Regions from separate parts of the Streptosporangium sp. NPDC049644 genome, predicted to be linked through region 1. Evidence: riboswitches for the same ligand, from Rfam matches in the RefSeq annotation. Region 1 holds a riboswitch; each other region holds the start of a gene.
What was found. A riboswitch is a leader RNA that binds a small molecule or an ion and turns the genes downstream of it on or off. The one in region 1 is predicted to bind S-adenosylmethionine.
Positions count from the first base shown of each region.

Region 2: another riboswitch for S-adenosylmethionine. It lies ahead of AB0J58_RS18505 (aminotransferase class V-fold PLP-dependent enzyme); the one in region 1 lies ahead of thrC (threonine synthase).
Region 3: another riboswitch for S-adenosylmethionine. It lies ahead of AB0J58_RS17040 (FAD/NAD(P)-binding protein); the one in region 1 lies ahead of thrC (threonine synthase).

Region 1 is NZ_JBFAOJ010000037.1:1,505-7,405, forward strand. Features, by position in the region: gene AB0J58_RS21410 (S1 family peptidase) at 1-958, shown strand, start outside; SAM riboswitch class I at 1,168-1,310, shown strand; gene thrC (threonine synthase) at 1,325-2,617, shown strand; gene AB0J58_RS21420 (MoaD/ThiS family protein) at 2,640-2,915, shown strand; gene AB0J58_RS21425 (cold-shock protein) at 3,274-3,474, shown strand; gene groL (chaperonin GroEL) at 3,861-5,486, shown strand.
Region 2 is NZ_JBFAOJ010000029.1:9,290-15,190, reverse strand. Features, by position in the region: gene AB0J58_RS18510 (NADH-quinone oxidoreductase subunit D) at 1-846, opposite strand, end outside; gene AB0J58_RS18505 (aminotransferase class V-fold PLP-dependent enzyme) at 864-2,171, opposite strand; SAM riboswitch class IV at 2,224-2,339, opposite strand; gene AB0J58_RS18500 (TerC family protein) at 2,547-3,290, shown strand; gene AB0J58_RS18495 (cytochrome P450) at 3,390-4,589, shown strand; gene AB0J58_RS18490 (DUF418 domain-containing protein) at 4,612-5,703, opposite strand; gene AB0J58_RS18485 (GNAT family N-acetyltransferase) at 5,825-5,901, opposite strand, start outside.
Region 3 is NZ_JBFAOJ010000025.1:101,175-107,075, reverse strand. Features, by position in the region: gene AB0J58_RS17075 (hypothetical protein) at 1-282, shown strand, start outside; gene AB0J58_RS17070 (hypothetical protein) at 357-818, shown strand; gene AB0J58_RS17065 (YtxH domain-containing protein) at 909-1,217, opposite strand; tRNA gene AB0J58_RS17060 (tRNA-Asn) at 1,390-1,462, shown strand; gene AB0J58_RS17055 (nitric oxide synthase oxygenase) at 1,813-2,937, shown strand; gene AB0J58_RS17050 (enoyl-CoA hydratase-related protein) at 3,121-3,894, shown strand; gene AB0J58_RS17045 (DUF402 domain-containing protein) at 3,920-4,441, opposite strand; SAM riboswitch class IV at 4,494-4,606, shown strand; gene AB0J58_RS17040 (FAD/NAD(P)-binding protein) at 4,732-5,901, shown strand, end outside.

The sequences.
Region 1 (5,901 bases):
GGTGGTGCCGTCCACCGAGCGGCCCCGGCTCCTCAGCGACGTACAGGGCGGCGACGCCTACTACGTCGGTGTCGCGAGTCGTTGCTCCGTCGGTTTCTCGGTGACGCGCGGGACCCAGGCGGGGTTCGTCAGTGCCGGTCACTGCGGTAAGACCGGTGATGCCACCACCGGTTTCAACCGGGTGCCCCTGGGGATCTTCCGGGCGTCGTCCTTTCCGGAGAACGACTACGCCTGGGTCGCGGTGAACGCCGGCTGGACGCCCAAACCGGTGGTGAGCAACGGCGCCGGCGGCACCGTGCCCGTCGCGGGCTCCAGACCGGCTCTGGAGGGCGCCTCGGTCTGCCGTTCCGGCTCCACCACCGACTGGCACTGCGGCCTCATCAGGCAGTTCAACGCCAGCGTCACCTACCCCCAGGGCACCATCCACGGGCTGACCCGTACCAGTGTCTGCGCCGAGCCGGGCGACTCGGGTGGCTCGTTCATCTCCGTGGACCAGGCCCAGGGGGTCACCTCCGGCGGCTCCGGCAACTGCGCCACGGGCGGCGTCACCTACTTCCAGCCGATCAACGAGATCCTCACCGCCTACGACCTGACCCTGCTGACCGGCGACGCCACCACCCCACCGGGCACCGTCCCGCCCGCTCCGACGGTCTGCACCGGCTACCCGAAGACCTACACCGGCACGCTGAACAACGGCCAGTCCGTCTCCCAGCCGAGCCGCTACTACCGGGCCGCCGTCGCCGGCATGCACTCCGCCTGCCTGGACGGCGGTGACGGCGTCGACTTCGACCTCTACCTCCAAAGGTGGCGGCGGCCGAACTGGGTCACCGTCGCGACCTCGGAGGGCGCGGGTTCCGACGAGCGGATCAGCTACACCGGCCCGCCCGGCTTCTACCGCTACCGGGTGGTCTCGGTGAGCGGCTCCAGCCCCTACACGCTGAAGGCCAAGGCACCCTGACCCGCCTTCCGCGGTCTGGCGCGGGAGGTTCCACGGGACGTCCGCCGCGACCGGTGCCTACCGGCCGCGGCGGCGCCCCTGCTGCGGACAAGGGTGCTCTGTCCGGCAGGTAACACGCTACGTCTCGTATTATGAGACAAGTGGCCGGGGTGGCGGTATGGCGATGTAGAGTGCCTAAGACCTGCCTGTCAGGTCTCCAACTGAATATTTGCTCATCCAGAGGGGTGGAGGGATCGGCCCTGCGAAGCCCCGGCAACCATCCCGGTTCAAGACTCGTAATCGACACGAGGTCAACCGGGACAGGTGCCAATTCCGGTCTGTGACCAAGGTGGTCCGCAGACGAAGATGAGGGAAAGGCCTCGCTTCATGGCGCTCGCAACCACTGAGAACACCACCACCTCGCTCGGCCGTGTCGAAGACACCCGAAACCAGCACTTCGGCCCCGCCGTGGCCCTGTCCTGTCGCGAGTGCGGTGCCCGCTACGACCTCGGCCCGAGCTTCGCCTGTATCGAGTGTTTCGGGCCCCTTGAGATCGCCTACGACTTCGGGCGGGTGACCCGGGAGCAGATCGCCGAGGGGCCGGCCAACATCTGGCGTTACCGCTCGCTGCTGCCCGTCCCCGCCGACGTGGCCTCCAAGCCCAACATGGAGCCCGGCTGGACCAGGCTCGTCAACGCCGGCAACCTCGCCCGTGAACTGGGCATGCGCTCGCTGCACGTGAAGGACGACTCCGGTAACCCCACGCACTCTTTCAAGGACCGTGTGGTGGCCATCGCCGTCGAGGCGGCCCGTAACTTCGGCTTCCACACCCTCTCCTGCTCCTCCACCGGCAACCTGGCCGGTGCCGCCGCTGCCGCCGCCGCGCGGGCCGGGCTGGACGCCTGCGTGTTCATCCCCGCCGACCTGGAGCAGGCCAAGGTCGTCATGGCCTCCGTGTACGGGGGCAGGCTCATCGGCATCGAGGGCACCTACGACGATGTGAACCGCTTCTGCTCGGAGCTCATCGGCGACGAGCTGGGCGAGAAGTGGGGTTTCGTCAACGTCAACCTCCGGCCGTACTACGCCGAGGGCTCCAAGACGCTGGCGTACGAGATCGCCGAGCAGCTCGGCTGGCGCGTTCCCGACCAGATCGTCGTGCCGGTCGCGTCGGGCTCCCAGCTCACGAAGATCGACAAGGGTTTCAAGGAGCTGATCGAGCTCGGTCTCGTCGAGGACAGGCCATACAAGATCTTCGCGGCCCAGGCCGAGGGGTGCTCCCCGGTCTCCACCGCCTACAAGGCGGGCCACGACGTGATCCGCCCGGTGAAGCCGGACACGATCGCCAAGTCGCTGGCGATCGGCAACCCCGCCGACGGTCCGTACGTGCTGGACATCGCCCGCCGCACCGGCGGCGCGGTCGAGGACGTCACCGACCCCGAGATCGTCGACGCGATCCGGCTGCTGGCCAGGACCGAGGGCATCTTCGCCGAGACCGCCGGAGGTGTCACCGTCGGCGTGCTCCGCAAGCTGGTCGCGGCCGGGAGGCTCGACCCGGAGGCGGAGACCGTGGTTCTCAACACCGGCGACGGTCTCAAGACCCTCGACGCGGTGGCCGCCGAGGCGCGCCCCACCGCCGTGATTCGTCCCTCCCTTGACGCATTCCGTGCGGCAATCGCCTAGAAATCGTGAAAGGTACTGAATTATGAGCGTTTCTGTGCGGATTCCGACGATTCTCCGGACTTACACCGGTGGTGCTGCCGAGGTGAGCGGAGAGGGCGAGACCCTGCGCGACGTCCTCCAGAAGCTCGACGCGGACTTCCCGGGGATCGGTGCCCGGATTCTTGATGAAACGGGTAAGATCCGCCGTTTTGTCAACGTCTATGTGGGAGATGAGGACGTCCGCTTCGCCGACAACCTCGACACGGCCACGCCCTCCGGCGTCCAGGTCTCCATCATCCCGGCGGTCGCCGGGGGCTGAGACCCCGCCCCCGCACCGCGCCGGTCGCACCCGCCTCACCCTCCCGGGGGCGCTCACGACACCCTCCCCATGACACCCGCCCGGCTCCGGCCGTGTGCGGGTGTCATGCTTTGTGGCGTAAACCGGTATTCGCGGTGGGGAAAGATAATGTAATCTTTAACTAACTAATAGTGATAGTCAAACTGTGTTCTCGTACTAAATGCTCTTGTAAAGAGCTAGTTTGGTGCTTGACTCTGTTGCCCAACCGGTTCCCACAGGTATGGTCGAGGACGATCGATGTGGCGAAGTCTGCCCCGGAGATTGAGGACTTCGCGAGAGGAATGGGCGTCGTCCTTAAGTCCAGTAAGAGGAGTCGCAAGTGGCGCAGGGCACCGTCAAATGGTTCAACGCGGACAAGGGCTACGGCTTCATCGCGGTAGACGGTGGTAAGGATGTGTTCGTCCATTACTCCGCGATCATGATGGATGGCTACCGTGCACTCGAGCAGGGCCAGCGAGTCGAGTTCGAGATCACCCAGGGGCAGAAGGGTCCCCAGGCGGAGTCCGTCCGGGCGGTCTGACATGGCCGTCCCGTGAACCCGCGGGGAGGGGCCGGTGGATCCCGCGGCAGCGCAGTCCGCCGGATCCACACCACCTAGGCCCGGCTCGCCTCCCCAATCGGCGAGCCGGGCCTTCGCTTTGCGCGGAACACGCGCCCGCGTGACGCGGCGCATACGCTGACGTGGCCCGGAGCGGACGCCCGCTCCGGGCGCGACGCAGGTCAAGGGATCGTGGCTTGCACTCGGCAAGGTAGAGTGCTAAACACATTGTTGGCACTCACGCATAGAGAGTGCCAACCCTGGATCGAGGCGATGGGGCCCGCCGAACGGAGTCGTGGGCCCGCATGCCGTCGCGGGCGTCGGCTCGGTCCGGTGCAAGCCACCCTGTCTCTGGGAGGTCTAGCCGTATGGCAGCCAAGATGATCGCGTTTAACGAGGACGCCAGGCGCGGTCTCGAGCGTGGCATGAACCAGCTCGCGGACGCCGTCAAGGTGACCCTCGGCCCCAAGGGCCGCAATGTCGTTCTGGAGAAGAAGTGGGGCGCCCCCACCATCACCAACGATGGTGTCTCCATTGCGAAGGAGATCGAGCTCGAGGACCCGTGGGAGAAGATCGGGGCCGAGCTCGTCAAGGAGGTCGCCAAGAAGACCGACGACGTCGCGGGTGACGGCACCACCACCGCCACCGTGCTCGCTCAGGCTCTCGTACGCGAGGGTCTCCGCAACGTCGCCGCCGGCGCCAACCCGATGTCCCTGAAGAAGGGCATCGAGGCCGCCGTCGAGCGCGTGTCGGAGGAGCTGTCCAAGCTGGCCAAGGACGTGGAGACGAAGGCGCAGATCGCCTCCACCGCCTCCATCTCCGCGGGCGACCCGCAGATCGGCGAGATGATCGCCGAGGCGATGGACAAGGTCGGCAAGGAAGGCGTCATCACCGTCGAGGAGAGCAACACCTTCGGCCTTGAGCTCGAGCTCACCGAGGGCATGCGCTTCGACAAGGGCCTCACCTCGATGTACTTCGTGACCGACCCGGAGCGTATGGAGGCCGTCCTCGACGACCCGTACATCCTGGTCGTCAACTCCAAGGTGTCCGCCAACAAGGACCTGCTCCCGGTTCTCGACAAGGTCGTGCAGGCCGGCAAGCCGCTGCTGATCATCGCCGAGGACGTCGAGGGCGAGGCCCTGGCCACCCTGGTCGTCAACAAGATCCGCGGTCTGTTCCGCTCGGTCGCCGTCAAGGCGCCCGGTTTCGGTGACCGTCGCAAGGCCATGCTGGGTGACATCGGCATCCTGACCGGTGCCCAGGTCATCAGCGAGGACCTCGGCCTCAAGCTGGAGTCCACCACCCTGGACCAGCTCGGCCGTGCCCGTCAGGTCATCGTCACCAAGGACGAGACCACCATCGTCGACGGTGCCGGCGACGCCGAGCAGATCGCCGGCCGGGTCAACCAGATCCGCGCCGAGATCGACAACACCGACTCCGACTACGACCGCGAGAAGCTCCAGGAGCGTCTCGCCAAGCTGGCCGGCGGCGTGGCCGTCATCAAGGCCGGCGCGGCGACCGAGGTCGAGCTCAAGGAGCGCAAGCACCGCATCGAGGACGCCGTTCGCAACGCGAAGGCGGCCGTCGAGGAGGGCATCGTCCCCGGCGGTGGCGTGGCCCTGCTGCAGGCCGGCGCCAAGGCGTTCGACAAGCTGGAGCTCTCCGGCGACGAGGCCACCGGTGCCGCGATCGTCAAGAAGGCCCTTGAGGAGCCGCTGAAGCAGATCGCCGTCAACGCCGGCCTCGAGGGTGGCGTCGTGGTGGAGAAGGTGCGCAACCTCACCCCTGGTGAGGGCCTCAACGCCGCCACCGGCGAGTACGTCAACCTGTTCGAGACGGGCATCATCGACCCGGCCAAGGTGACGCGTTCCGCTCTGCAGAACGCGGCGTCCATCGCGGCGCTGTTCCTCACCACCGAGGCCGTCATCGCCGAGAAGCCCGAGAAGGCCGCGGCCGCTCCCGCCATGCCCGGCGGCGGCGACATGGACTTCTAAGTCCACCGCTTTCTGGTAAAAGAGGCGACCCCGGGATCTCGGGGGCGCCTCTTTTGCTGTTTCCCCGAGGGGTCGCCTGTCGTCGTACGTCTTCGGAGGAGTCGCCCCGACGGGCGCCGCCCGTGCGGAGCCGCGGGCGAGAGGGGGCCGCGAAAGGCCGGGACCGATCAGGGCAGGGGCCCGCGACCACATCCATGCCGTCCGGCTGATTTCCGTGCTATCAAGCAATAAATGGACAAGGTGGGCGGAACAAGAGTTCAAGTCGGTGTGTCGTTTCCGGGACACGCCGCCGTGTGGCCATAGAACGAAGTCCTTGCCGTAGCGACGGGTTCTTGGTGGTGCAGCGGTGTGCGAGGGGAACGATGGAGCATAGCCACTGGAAATCGCCCGGTCGGTTACAGAGAGGTGAGTGGCG
Region 2 (5,901 bases), on a different contig from region 1:
GAACCTGGCGTGGCAGTCCCCGGCGGAGCGGGTGACCACCTTCACCGGCAGCTCGCCGTAGGCGAGGTAGGGCTCGTCCCTGCGCAGGTCGAGGTCGACGCCGGAGGCACGGGCGATCGGGCCGCTCACGCCGTACTGCATGACCGTCTCGCGGTCCAGCACGCCCACCCCGCGGGTACGGGCGAGGAAGATCTCGTTTCCGGCGATCAGGCCCTCGATGTCGGGCAGCCGTCGCCGCACGTCGGCCACGGCCGTCGAGACCCGGCCCAGCCACCCCTCGGGCAGCTCCTCCTTCAGGCCGCCGACCCGGTTGAACATGTAGTGCATCCGGCCGCCGGCGATCTCCTCCATCACGGCCTGGAGGGTCTCGCGCTCCCGGAACGCGTAGAACATCGGGGTGATCGCGCCGAGTTCCAGCGGGTAGGAGCCGAGGAACATCAGGTGGTTGAGCACCCGGTTGAGCTCGGCCATCAGTGTGCGGGTCCAGACCGCCCTGACCGGCACCTCCATGCCGAGCATCCGCTCCACCGCGAGGACGACGCCCAGCTCGTTGGCGAACGCCGACAGCCAGTCGTGCCGGTTGGCCAGCACGATGATCTGCCGGTAGTCACGCACCTCGAACAGCTTCTCCGCGCCCCGGTGCATGTAGCCCACGATCGGTTCGGCCGAGCTGATCCGCTCCCCGTCCAGGGTGAGCCGCAGCCGCAGCACGCCGTGCGTGGACGGATGTTGCGGCCCGATGTTGAGGACCATGTCCTCGGTCGCGAGCTCCTTGCCGTGCGCCTCCCGCACGGCGGCGGCGCCCGCGCCCATCCCCACGTTCAGTTCACGGCGAGGCTCAGTCATATGTCCATGCTGTCACGTCAGCCGCGCGAGGCAAGATCCCGCAGGGCGGCGATCAGCCGGTCGACGTGCTCGGAGGTGGTGCCGATGCCGATGGAGGCGCGCACCGCGGAGGCGGTGGGGTCGTCGCAGCCGCCGTCCTTGGCGTCCAGCAGGTGCCGTACGAAGGGGTGGGCGCAGAACTTGCCGTCCCGGACGCCGATGCCGTAATCACCGGACAGGGACTCGGCGACCTCGCGGGCGGTGCGGCCGTTCACCACGAAGGAGACGATGCCGACGCGCGGGTGGTCGGGGCCCCACAGGGACAGCTCCTGCACGCCGGGGACGGAGGCGAGGCCCGCGCGCAGCCGGTCGAGGAGACGCTCCTCCTCGTGGACCAGCGGGGTCCAGCCGGTGGCGGTCAGGGCGTCGCAGGCCGCGGCCAGCGCGATGGCACCCAGGACGTTCGGGGTTCCGGCCTCGTGGCGGGCCTCGGGGTCGTCGTGCCACTCGGTCCCGTCGTCGTTCACCGCCCTCACCGCCCCGCCGCCCCGCAGGTACGGCTCGGCGTCGGCCAGCCAGTCGGAACGGCCGATCAGCGCGCCGGCGCCGAACGGGGCATAGAGCTTGTGACCGGAGAAGACCACGTAGTCCAGGTCGAGCGCGGTCAGGTTGAGGCGGCGGTGCGGGACGAGCTGCGCGGCGTCGACGAGGACGCGGGCGCCGTGGCGGTGGGCGATGTGGGCCAGCGCGGCGATCGGCCACAGCTCCCCGGTGACGTTGGAGGCGGCGGTCACGACCAGCAGCCTGGGACCTTCGACCGAGGCCAGGGCCTCGTCGGCGGCGCGGACCGCCTCGCCGGGGAAGGCGGGGACCGGCAGCCGCAGGGCACGCTCCCAGGGCAGCAGCGAGGCGTGGTGCTCGGTGTCGAAGACCACGGCGGTGGTGCCCTCGGGCAGGCTGCGGGCCAGCAGGTTGGTCGCGTCCGTGGTGTTCCTGGTGAAGATCACCGAGTCGCCGGGACGGGCACCGACGAAGGCGCGCACCGTCTGCCTGGCCTGCTCGTAGCGGGCCGTGGTCAGCTGGGAGGCGTACCCGGCGCCTCGGTGGACGCTGGAGTACGCCGGGAGCGCGGCGGCGACGGCGGCGCTCACCGGCTCCAGACAGGGGGCGCTCGCGGCGTAGTCGAGGTTGGCGTAGCGGACGAGCCTGCCGCCCCTGACCGGGACCTCCAGGTCGGAACCGAGCACGGCGGGGATCGGCCGGTCGCCGGACGTACGGGTCGCGGGGACGGTGCCGGGGGCGGCCGCGTCGGCGGCTGCGGCGGTGGAGATCGTCAGTATGGACACGCCAGGGCTCCTTCGAGGTCATCGGACCCCAACCCGTGGCACAGGTGCCTGGAGCCCGCGCTTGCCCGGCACACCTCGTGCCGGACCAGGTCCTCACCCGGGGCACCCCGCCGCGGACGCGAGGGTTGCCGGCCAGCGAGCCGGGGCTTGTCACTGGCACTCATGACCTACGGGGGAACTATAACCGACCTCTGCCGGGGATTCGCAAGTGATGTCCCTTGGGTTCGGGAACTCACGACGGATCCCGTTCGTCTGGGCAGTGAGCCGGGTGGCATCCGGCGGCGCGTGATGTTTGTCCTGGTAGTGGGTGAATAACGCCGAGCGACGGATCTCGTCGTGCCGGTAGTGATCAAGTAAGGCGAGCTGGAGGCTCAGATGTTGGACTGGGTGACCAACCCGGAGATCTGGATAGGGTTCGTCACCCTCGTCGCTCTGGAGATCGTGCTAGGCATCGACAACATCATCTTCATCTCGATCCTCGCGGGGAAGCTCCCGCCCGAGCAACGGGACAGGGCGCGCAAGCTGGGTCTCCTCGCGGCCCTTCTCAGCCGGCTGCTGCTGCTGCTGGCACTGTCGTGGGTGGTGAGACTCACGGCGCCGCTCTTCGAGGTCCTGGGGCAGGAGATCTCGGGACGAGATCTCATCCTGCTCGGCGGCGGGCTCTTCCTGCTCGGCAAGAGCGTCATCGAGATCCACGACAATGTGGAGGGCAAGGGCGGGCACGGCGGCACCAAGGCGGCCGCCACCTTCGGCTCGGTGATCGTCCAGATCATGCTGCTGGACATCATCTTCTCCCTCGACTCGGTCATCACCGCGGTCGGCATGGTCGACCAGCTCGGCGTCATGGTCGCGGCCGTGATCGTCTCGGTCCTGGTGATGCTCTTCGCCTCAGGCCCGATCAGCCGCTTCGTGGACAAGCACCCGAGCATCAAGATGCTCGCCCTGTCGTTCCTGGTGCTGATTGGCGTCGTGCTGATCGCCGAGGGCCTCGGGCAGCACATCTCCAAGGGCTACATCTACTTCGCGATGGCCTTCTCGCTCATCGTGGAGCTGCTGAACATCCGGCTGCGCACCAAGGCGGCCCGGTCCGAGAAGTCGGACGAGCCGGCCGAGGCGTAGCGCATCCGTCGCGGGGCGGTGGCCGGGCTGTCGAGCGTCGGCCCAGCTCCAGGGGCCGGACCAGGCAATTGACACATGGGGCGACATTACGATGTCCATGTGCGCTTTGATCCCTGGAATCCGGAATTCGTCGCCCATCCGTACGACGTCTACGACGAGCTGAGGCGGCAGCGGCCGGTCAGCTTCTTTGAACCGACCGGCCAGTGGCTGGTCGCCCGGCACGCCGACGTCAACGCGCTGCTGCGCGACCGTCGGCTCGGCCGCTCCTACCTGCACATGGCGACCCACGCCGAGTTCGGCAGGCCCGACGACCCCGAGTTCCAGGACCCGTTCTGGCGGGTGGTCAGGGCCGGGATGCTCGACGTCGAGCCACCGGTGCACACCCGGCTCCGGCGCCTGGTCTCCAAGGCGTTCACCCCGCGCATGGTCGAGGCGCTCCGCCCCAAGGTCGCCGAGATCGCCGGGGGGCTGGTGGACCGCTTCGTCGAGCGCGGCGGCGGAGACCTGATCTCCGAGGTCGCCGAGCCGCTCCCGGTGACCGTGATCGCGGAGATGCTCGGCGTGCCCGAGGCCGACCGCCACCTGCTCCGCCCCTGGTCCGCCGACATCTGCGGGATGTACGAGCTGAACCCCTCCGTCGAGGCCCAGCGCACCGCGGTACGCGCGGCCGAGGAGTTCTCCGCCTACCTCGTCGAGCTGGCCCGCGCCCGCCGGGCGAACCCCGGCGACGACCTGATCAGCGCGCTCGCCCTGGTGGCCGAGGAGGGCGACAAGCTCACCGAGGAGGAACTGGTCGGCACCTGCGTGCTGCTGCTCAACGCCGGGCACGAGGCCACGGTCAACGTCACCGGGAACGGCTGGTGGTCGCTCTTCCGCAACCCGGCCGAGCTGGAGCGGCTCCGCGCCGACCACGGCCTGCTGCCCACCGCGATCGAGGAGATGATGCGCTGGGACACCCCGCTGCAGATGTTCGAGCGCTGGGTCCTGGAGGACATCACCGTCGGCGGGGTGGACATCCCGCGCGGCACCGAGGTGGCGCTGCTGTTCGGCTCGGCCAACCGGGACCCCGAGGTCTTCGCCGACCCGGACCGCTTCGACGCCGGCCGGGTGGACAACCCGCACATCTCCTTCGGCGCGGGCATCCACTTCTGCCTGGGCGCCCCCCTGGCCAGGATCGAACTGATCGAGTCCTTCGGCGCCCTGCTCCGTAAGGCACCGAAGCTGGAACTCGCCACCGAGCCCGGCTGGGGCCCTGGCTACATCATCCGCGGCCTCACCGCCCTCGACGTACGGGTCTGAACCGGCTCGCCGCGCGGTGGTGTCAGGGGGAGCGGCGCAAGGGCGGGCGCTGGGCCCAGGTGGCCCAGCGCCAGAGCCATTCGAGGGGGCCGTAGCGGTATCGGCGCAGCCAGAGGGCGGAGAGGAGCCACTGGGCGGAGAGGATGGCGCCGGCGATCAGTGACACGGTCGCCGACGACCAGCTTTCCGGTGAGCCGCCAAGGACGCGACCGACCGCCAGCACGAGGATCGTGGCGGTCAGGTAGTTGGTCAGCGCCATCCGGCCCAGCGGCGCGAAGACGGCCCGCAGCGCCGGTCGGAGCGGAGTCCTGAGCAGGACCAGCAGCGCGCACACGTACGTTCCGGCGAGCAGCAACCCGGTCACGGCCATCGCGAGGCCGGAACCCGGGGCGTTCGCGTCGCCGGCCGACCCGATCTGCCACCACAGGGCGGGCACCGCCCCCGCCGCGAAGACCAGGCCCAGCGCGGCCGGCACCCGGGTGGACCGCTCCATCCGGTCGATCACCCCGTACCTGACCAGGGCCGAGCCCAGCAGGAACAGCCCGGGGACCAGAACTATCCCGTTCTGGCCGGCGATCAACGGTGCCGCGAGGAGCACGGGGGCGAGACCGGCCACGGCCCACCGGGGCAGCCAGGTCGAGGGCAGCAGCACCAGCAGGCCGATGACGGCGTAGACGGTGAGGATGTCGCCTCGCCACAGCAGGAACATGTGCGCCAGGCCCACCCCGAGCAGCACCAGGAGCCGGCGGAGCAGGAGCAGCCGGGGGCCGGCGACGCGTTCCGTGGCGGAGTTCAGCAGCAGTGAGAAGCCGACGCCGAACAGCAGGGAGAAGATCGGGAAGAAGCGCTGATCGACGAGCAGCCCCAGCCAGGCGTCCTCCAGGCTCGCCGGCGAGTCCACGACGACATGGCCGACGTCGACGTTGGCTATCGGCTTGACGTTGACCAGCAGGATCCCGCACAGCGCGAACCCGCGCAGCACGTCGAGCGCGGAGATACGCGGGCGGCCGGGGAATCCCGGGCCGTCGGCTCGCCTCCGAGGGTCCGGCCCGTTGCCGTAGCGCCCGGTCAGGCCCTCGACATTCGGCGCCGTAGGGGGGTCTTCGTTTGGCATGGAGGCATTCTGCGGACCCGGTCCGGTACCGGGCATCGGTCAAAAGCAGGGTTCGCACCGTCTCGGCCGTACTTTTGACCGGTACCGCGGCTCGGCTCCCAAGCGGGGTTCCGTTGCCCTGTCACATCCACCAGGTCGCATCGGTGATGGTGTCGAAGCCGAGGGAGTCGTAGAGCGGCTTGCCGGCCTTGGCCGCGG
Region 3 (5,901 bases), on a different contig from region 1:
CCGGTGCCGAGCTGTGAGATCCGCGCTCCGCAGTTCGACCGGTCCTGCTACTGGCGCGGGCCGTCCTGGGTGAACACCAACTGGCTGCTGCGGCGGGCGGCGGCGGTGCACGGCCTGGCGGGGTTGGTGCGGGTGCTGGGCTCGCAGACCCTGCGCCTCGTACGGCAGGCGGGTTTCCGCGAGTGCTTCGACCCCTTCGACGGCAGCGGACGAGGCAGCCGGGACTTCTCCTGGTCGGCCGCGCTCACCCTCGACCTGCTCGCGGATACCGTGGAGTGTTGAGGTACGGCCATCGCCGGACACGACACCGAACCATGCGGGGCCGCGCCGCGCCTGTCCACGCCGTGAGGATTCACATGAAGCTCTTCCGCCGCCTGCCCGCCGAGGTCCGCGAGGCCATCGATCCCGGTGACCGGGTGCTCACCTATGCCGAGGGCCCGGACGGTTACGTGATCGCCGCGGACAGGGCGCTTTACCTGGGCGGCGAGCGCCTGCCCTGGTTCTGTGTGGACCGCGGCGCCTGGGACGAGGAGGGCCTGACCGTCGTCACCACCGACGGGCGGTCGTACCGGGCGCTGCTGCCCGAGCCCGGCCGGATCCCCGAGGCCGTGCGGGAGCGGGTGACCGCCTCGATCGTGGTCAACCACTATGTCCCGCTGGACGCGCGAGGGGGAGTGCGGCTGGTGGCGAGGAAGGCCGACGCCGACCGGCTGGTCTGGGAGTTCGTCTTCGACGCGGGTCTCGACCCGGACGACGCCGGGCTGCGCGCCCTCGCGGAGCAGGCGCTTGAGGAGACCCGCAGGAGCTTCGGCGTCTGAGCCGCGGCCCGAGGGGGCCGGACACGCGAAAGGCCCCTGAAGGGGCCTTTCGCGGGATTCTCGGGTGCCGACAGGGCGGCACCCGTGAGATCAGTAGGGCGTGTCGGTCCGCTGTTTCTCCGGCCAGCCGGTGCCCGTGTCGTCGTGCTCGTCGTGCCAGCCGTTCGCCGACTGCAGGAAGGGCAGCCGGTTTCTGGCCGCGTCGCTCACCTTGGTCCTCGCCACGCCGGTGGCCTTGGAGACCTTCGCGCCCATCAGGCCGGCCGTCTCCTGCACGGTGGGGTTGTCGATGACCCGCTGGGCCATCCTCTTGATCTGCTCGTAACGCTCCCGACCGGCGCGGCTCCCCAGGATGTAGCCGGCCGCGAAGCCGATCCCGAACATCAACCGATAACGCATGTCCACCTCCACAAGCATGTTCCGCAGGTCCCTGTCCTGTGATCACCTGCGGATAGCCATTCGTCTCGCACCTACCCCGGACTATCGATGCGACACACACCCATGGAGTGCGCTAATCTATTCCTGCGCCGCAAGGAACGGGGACACCCGATCCGACCAGCGCAAAGCGCAATCCCGTGTAGCTCAATCGGCAGAGCAGCCGGCTGTTAACCGGCAGGTTATAGGTTCGAGTCCTATCGCGGGAGCCGACACCGGAGCCCCGGAAGCCCAGCTTCCGGGGCTTTTGGCATCTCATACCTCGGTTTGGTGGCCTGTTCGTGCCCCGATTCAGCGGACAAACCACGGTGAATCACAGAAAATGAGTGAGGCCCTGCCCGGTGTCGCCGCGATCGCGGCGATGAGCCGGCGCACGGTCGCCGCGGACCAACAGTGATCGCAGCGGGGAAGGGCCGCCGCGTTCAGGGCACCACGCCGCCCGGAACGGCAGTCGTGCCCGTGAGCCACAATGGGTGGTTTTTCTGTGCTGACCTGGCGAAGGTCCCGGCGTGCGCCGGATCCGTTCCCCGAGCCTCCCAAGGCCCCCGGGGTCCCCGAGGTGCCTCCAGCCGACGTGATGGCGGCGGCCGAGGACTACCTGAGGCTGTTTCACGCGGAGAATCCCGGCGCGGGGGTCCTGCGGGAGCGCCTGCGCGAGATCCGGCAGGAGATCGCCGACACGGGAACGTACACGCACACCAGCGGTGAGCTGGTCTTCGGCGCCAGGGTGGCCTGGCGCAACAGCGGCAGATGCATCGGGCGGCTGTACTGGCGCTCGCTGCGGGTGCGCGACCGGCGGCATGTCACCACGGCCGAGGGCGTCGCCGTCGAGTGTGTGAACCACCTGCGGGACGCGGCGCCCGGCCGCCGGATCCGCCCGACGATCACCGTGTTCCCCCAGGACCGGCCGGGGGCGCCGGGACCGCGGATCTGGAACGAGCAGCTCATCCGGTACGCCGGGTACGCGACGGCGGACGGTTCGGTCGTCGGGGATCCCCGCTACGTCGGCTTCACCGCGATGCTGCGCGAGCTGGGCTGGTCCGGCGGTCCCGGAAGCCCCTTCGACGTCCTCCCACTGGCGATCTCGGTCGGGAGCGGGCCGCCGCTGCTGTCCACGATTCCCGGCGACGCCGTGCTGGAGGTCGCGCTTTCGCACCCCCGTCACCCGTGGTTCGAGCAGCTGGGGCTGCGCTGGCACGCGGTACCGGTCATCTCGAACATGTGCCTGGAGATCGGCGGCGTCTGCTATCGGGCGGCGCCGTTCAACGGCTGGTACATGGGCACCGAGATCGGCGCCCGCAACCTGGCCGACGCCGACCGCTACGACCTGATGCCGTTGATCGCCCGGCGTCTGGGCCTGAACACCGGCACCGACCGCTCGCTCTGGCGGGACCGGGCGCTGGTGGAGTTGAACGTGGCGGTCCTGCACTCCTTCGAGCGGGCGGGGGTGACGATGACGGACCACCACACCGAGGCCAGGCACTTCCTGATCCACCTGGAGCGCGAGGAGCGGGCAGGACGGGTCTGCCCCGCGGACTGGACCTGGATCGTGCCGCCCATGTCGGCCTCGGCCACGCCGGTCTTCCACCGCTACTACGAGGACAGGCGGCTGTCGCCGAACTTCGTCCACCACGCCGACTCCCTGGAGCGTGCGCTCGGTCACCGGACCGCGCCGGGAGGTTGATTCAGAGGAGACGTACCGCGTGGTGGGGCGCGCCCCGGCCCGCTCCCGCGGGCCTCCCTCTCCCCGGTCCGCTCGCACCTGCTGACACCGGGAAGGGAAAAGGTGTAGAACGATATTCTGTAGCTCTCCGGGTGGGGAGCTCCTGTGCGGGAGCGCCTCGGGGGCTTCCGGGAGGGAGATGCGATGGTCGACCTGGTGCTGCCGTCGATCGAGCGGGGCGTGCTGACGTTGACGTTCAACCGGCCGGACCGGCTCAACGCCTGGACCGACGAGATGGGCCGCCGCTACTTCGACCAGCTGGCCGAGGCGGAGAAGAACCCCGAGGTCCGGGTGATCGTGGTCACCGGTGCGGGGAAGGGCTTCTGCGCCGGGGCGGACTTCAGGACGCTCACCGCCATCCAGGACGGCTCGTACGCGGGGGAGCCCGACCGGCGCCCCAACACCTTCCCGACCACGATCCGCAAGCCGATCATCGCCGCGGTCAACGGCGCCTGCGCCGGGCTCGGCATGGTCCACGCCCTGGTCTGCGACCTGGTCTTCACCGCCGCCGAGGCCAAGTGGACCACCGCCTTCGCCCGGCGCGGCCTGGTCGCGGAGTACGGCCTGTCGTGGATCCTGCCCCGCCTGGCCGGGCAGGCCAGGGCCATGGACCTGCTGCTCTCCGGGCGCACCTTCACCGGCGCCGAGGCCTGCGATCTGGGCCTGGCCAACCGGGCGGTGCCGGGAGAGCGGCTGATCGAGGAGACCCTGGCCTACGCCCGCGAGCTGGCGACGTACAGCTCTCCGGCCTCGATGGCCGTGATCAAGCGTCAGATCTGGGGCGACTGGCAGCAGACCCTGGAGGCGTCGGAGTCGGCCGCGGCACGCCTGATGGTCGACTCCTTCACCCGGCCGGACTTCGCCGAGGGCGTCGCCAGCTTCGTCGAGCGCCGCGCCCCCGGCTTCCCGCCGCTGTAGTCACGTCGTAGTCACTCCGGCGCTCTCAGCTGACCAGGGCGAGCCAGCGCGGAGCGGTGTCGAAGGGGGCCGTGCGGGCGGTGACGGCCTCCATCAGCCAGGCGGCCGAGGCGCGGGCGCTCCGGACGACCTCGGGCGGGTAGGCGTACCTGACCCGGTGCTCCTCGAACTCGTCCTCGTCGTCCAGGAAGACCCGGCAGGTGCGGCCCTTCGCCGGGTTGCGGCGCGTCCGGATCACGTCGAGGTCCAGGTCGACCATGGTGACCTCGCCGTCGCTCCACCGTGGCACGGTGGAGATGTCGCAGTAGATCTCGTGTTTGTGCGGGGCGGAGTTGAAGGCGGCGGTCCACCAGGCGTCGCGGGGGAAGAGCATCACGAAGGCATGCGGGGAGGCCACCTCGGGTCCGTGGCCCTTGCGGCCGACGGAGTTGGCCGCGCAGCCGGTCCACACCCCGTGCTCGTCCTCGCCGAGCAGGAGACCGCTGTGGTTCCAGTGCAATGACCCGTCGTATTTGCGGTAGACCACCTTCACCGTCTCATAGGACATTCCCCAACATTAAGCCTTGACAGAGATCTATGTATTTCCTACCTTCTAAATAGGTTAAGAGTGTCAGTGCGAAGCCCCGGCTGGCTGACCGGCAACCCTCGCACCGCGGCGGGGTGCCTCCGGGGGAGACCTGGTGGCACGGTCGGCGTGCCGCAAGCGCGGACCCCCTCACCGGGGTCACCGAGACATGTCCGGGAGTGCCACATGTCGAAGACCAGCACACTGAACTGCGCGAGCCCCGTCGCCCCCGACGCCCACGGCCACTACCGGCCGCATCGCAGAGCCGCCGCATGAGCGCCTCGATCGCCGTCGTCGGTGCCGGCCCGACGGGCACCTGCCTGGTGGAACGCATCTGCGCCAACGCCGCCGACCTGCTCGGCTGGCCCTCGCTCGACGTTCACGTGATCGACCCCCACCCGCCGGGTGGCGGCCGCGTCTGGCGCCGTGACCAGCCCGAGCTGCTCTGGATGAACTCCGTGGCCGCCGACGTGACGCTCTTCACCGACGAGTCGGTGCGCTGTGAGGGGCCGATCCGTCCAGGCCCCACGCTGGCCGAGTGGCTCGGCGGGGACCCAGGCACCTTCGCCTCCCGCCCGGCGCAGAACGGCTACCTCTCCCACGTCTTCGGGCACGCGGTGGAGACCGCCCCGCGCGGGGTCCGGGTGCACGTGCATCCGGCCCGCGCCGTCGACCTCGCCGACATCCCCGGCGGCCAGGCGGTGCGGCTGGAGGACGGCCGGACGATCGAGGTCGACGCGGTGATCCTGGCCCAGGGGCACGGCGACGTGACCCCGAACGGGGAGGAACGGGCGCTGGCCGACCTGGCCGTGCGCGGCGGGCTGCGCTACCTGCCCACCGGATACGCGGCCGACCTCGACCTGGACGGCATCCCCGCCGGAGAACCGGTGATCGTGCGGGGGATGGGGCTGGCCTTCGTCGACCTGATGGTGCTGCTCACCTCGGGCCGGGGCGGCCGGTTCGTCCGCGAGTACGACGGGGAACTGGTCTACCTGCCCGGCGGGCGGGAGCCCCTGCTGCACGTGGGATCACGGCGCGGCGTGCCGTACCACTCCAAGACCGGCTACCCCTTCGGGGGAGCACGCCCGCCGGTGCCGCGCTTCCTCACCCGCGAGGCGCTGGGCGAGGGCCCGTGGAACTTCCGCCGGGACGTGTGGCCGCTGGTCGCCAAGGAGCTCGCCTTCGCGTACTACCACGAGCTCCTCACCGCCCACCCCGAGCGCGCCAGGCTGGACTGGGCGGCGTTCGCGGCGGCGTTCGCCGGCGAGGAGTGGCGCAGCCCGGGCATCCGCAAGCTGATCCGTACGGCCGTGCCCCGGCACCTGGACCGGCTCGACCTCGACCGGCTCGACCGGCCGCTGGCGGGCATCGGGTTCGGCGACCGGGCGGGGCTGCAGAAGTGGATGCACGGCTACCTCGCGGCCGACCTGGAGCGGCGCGCC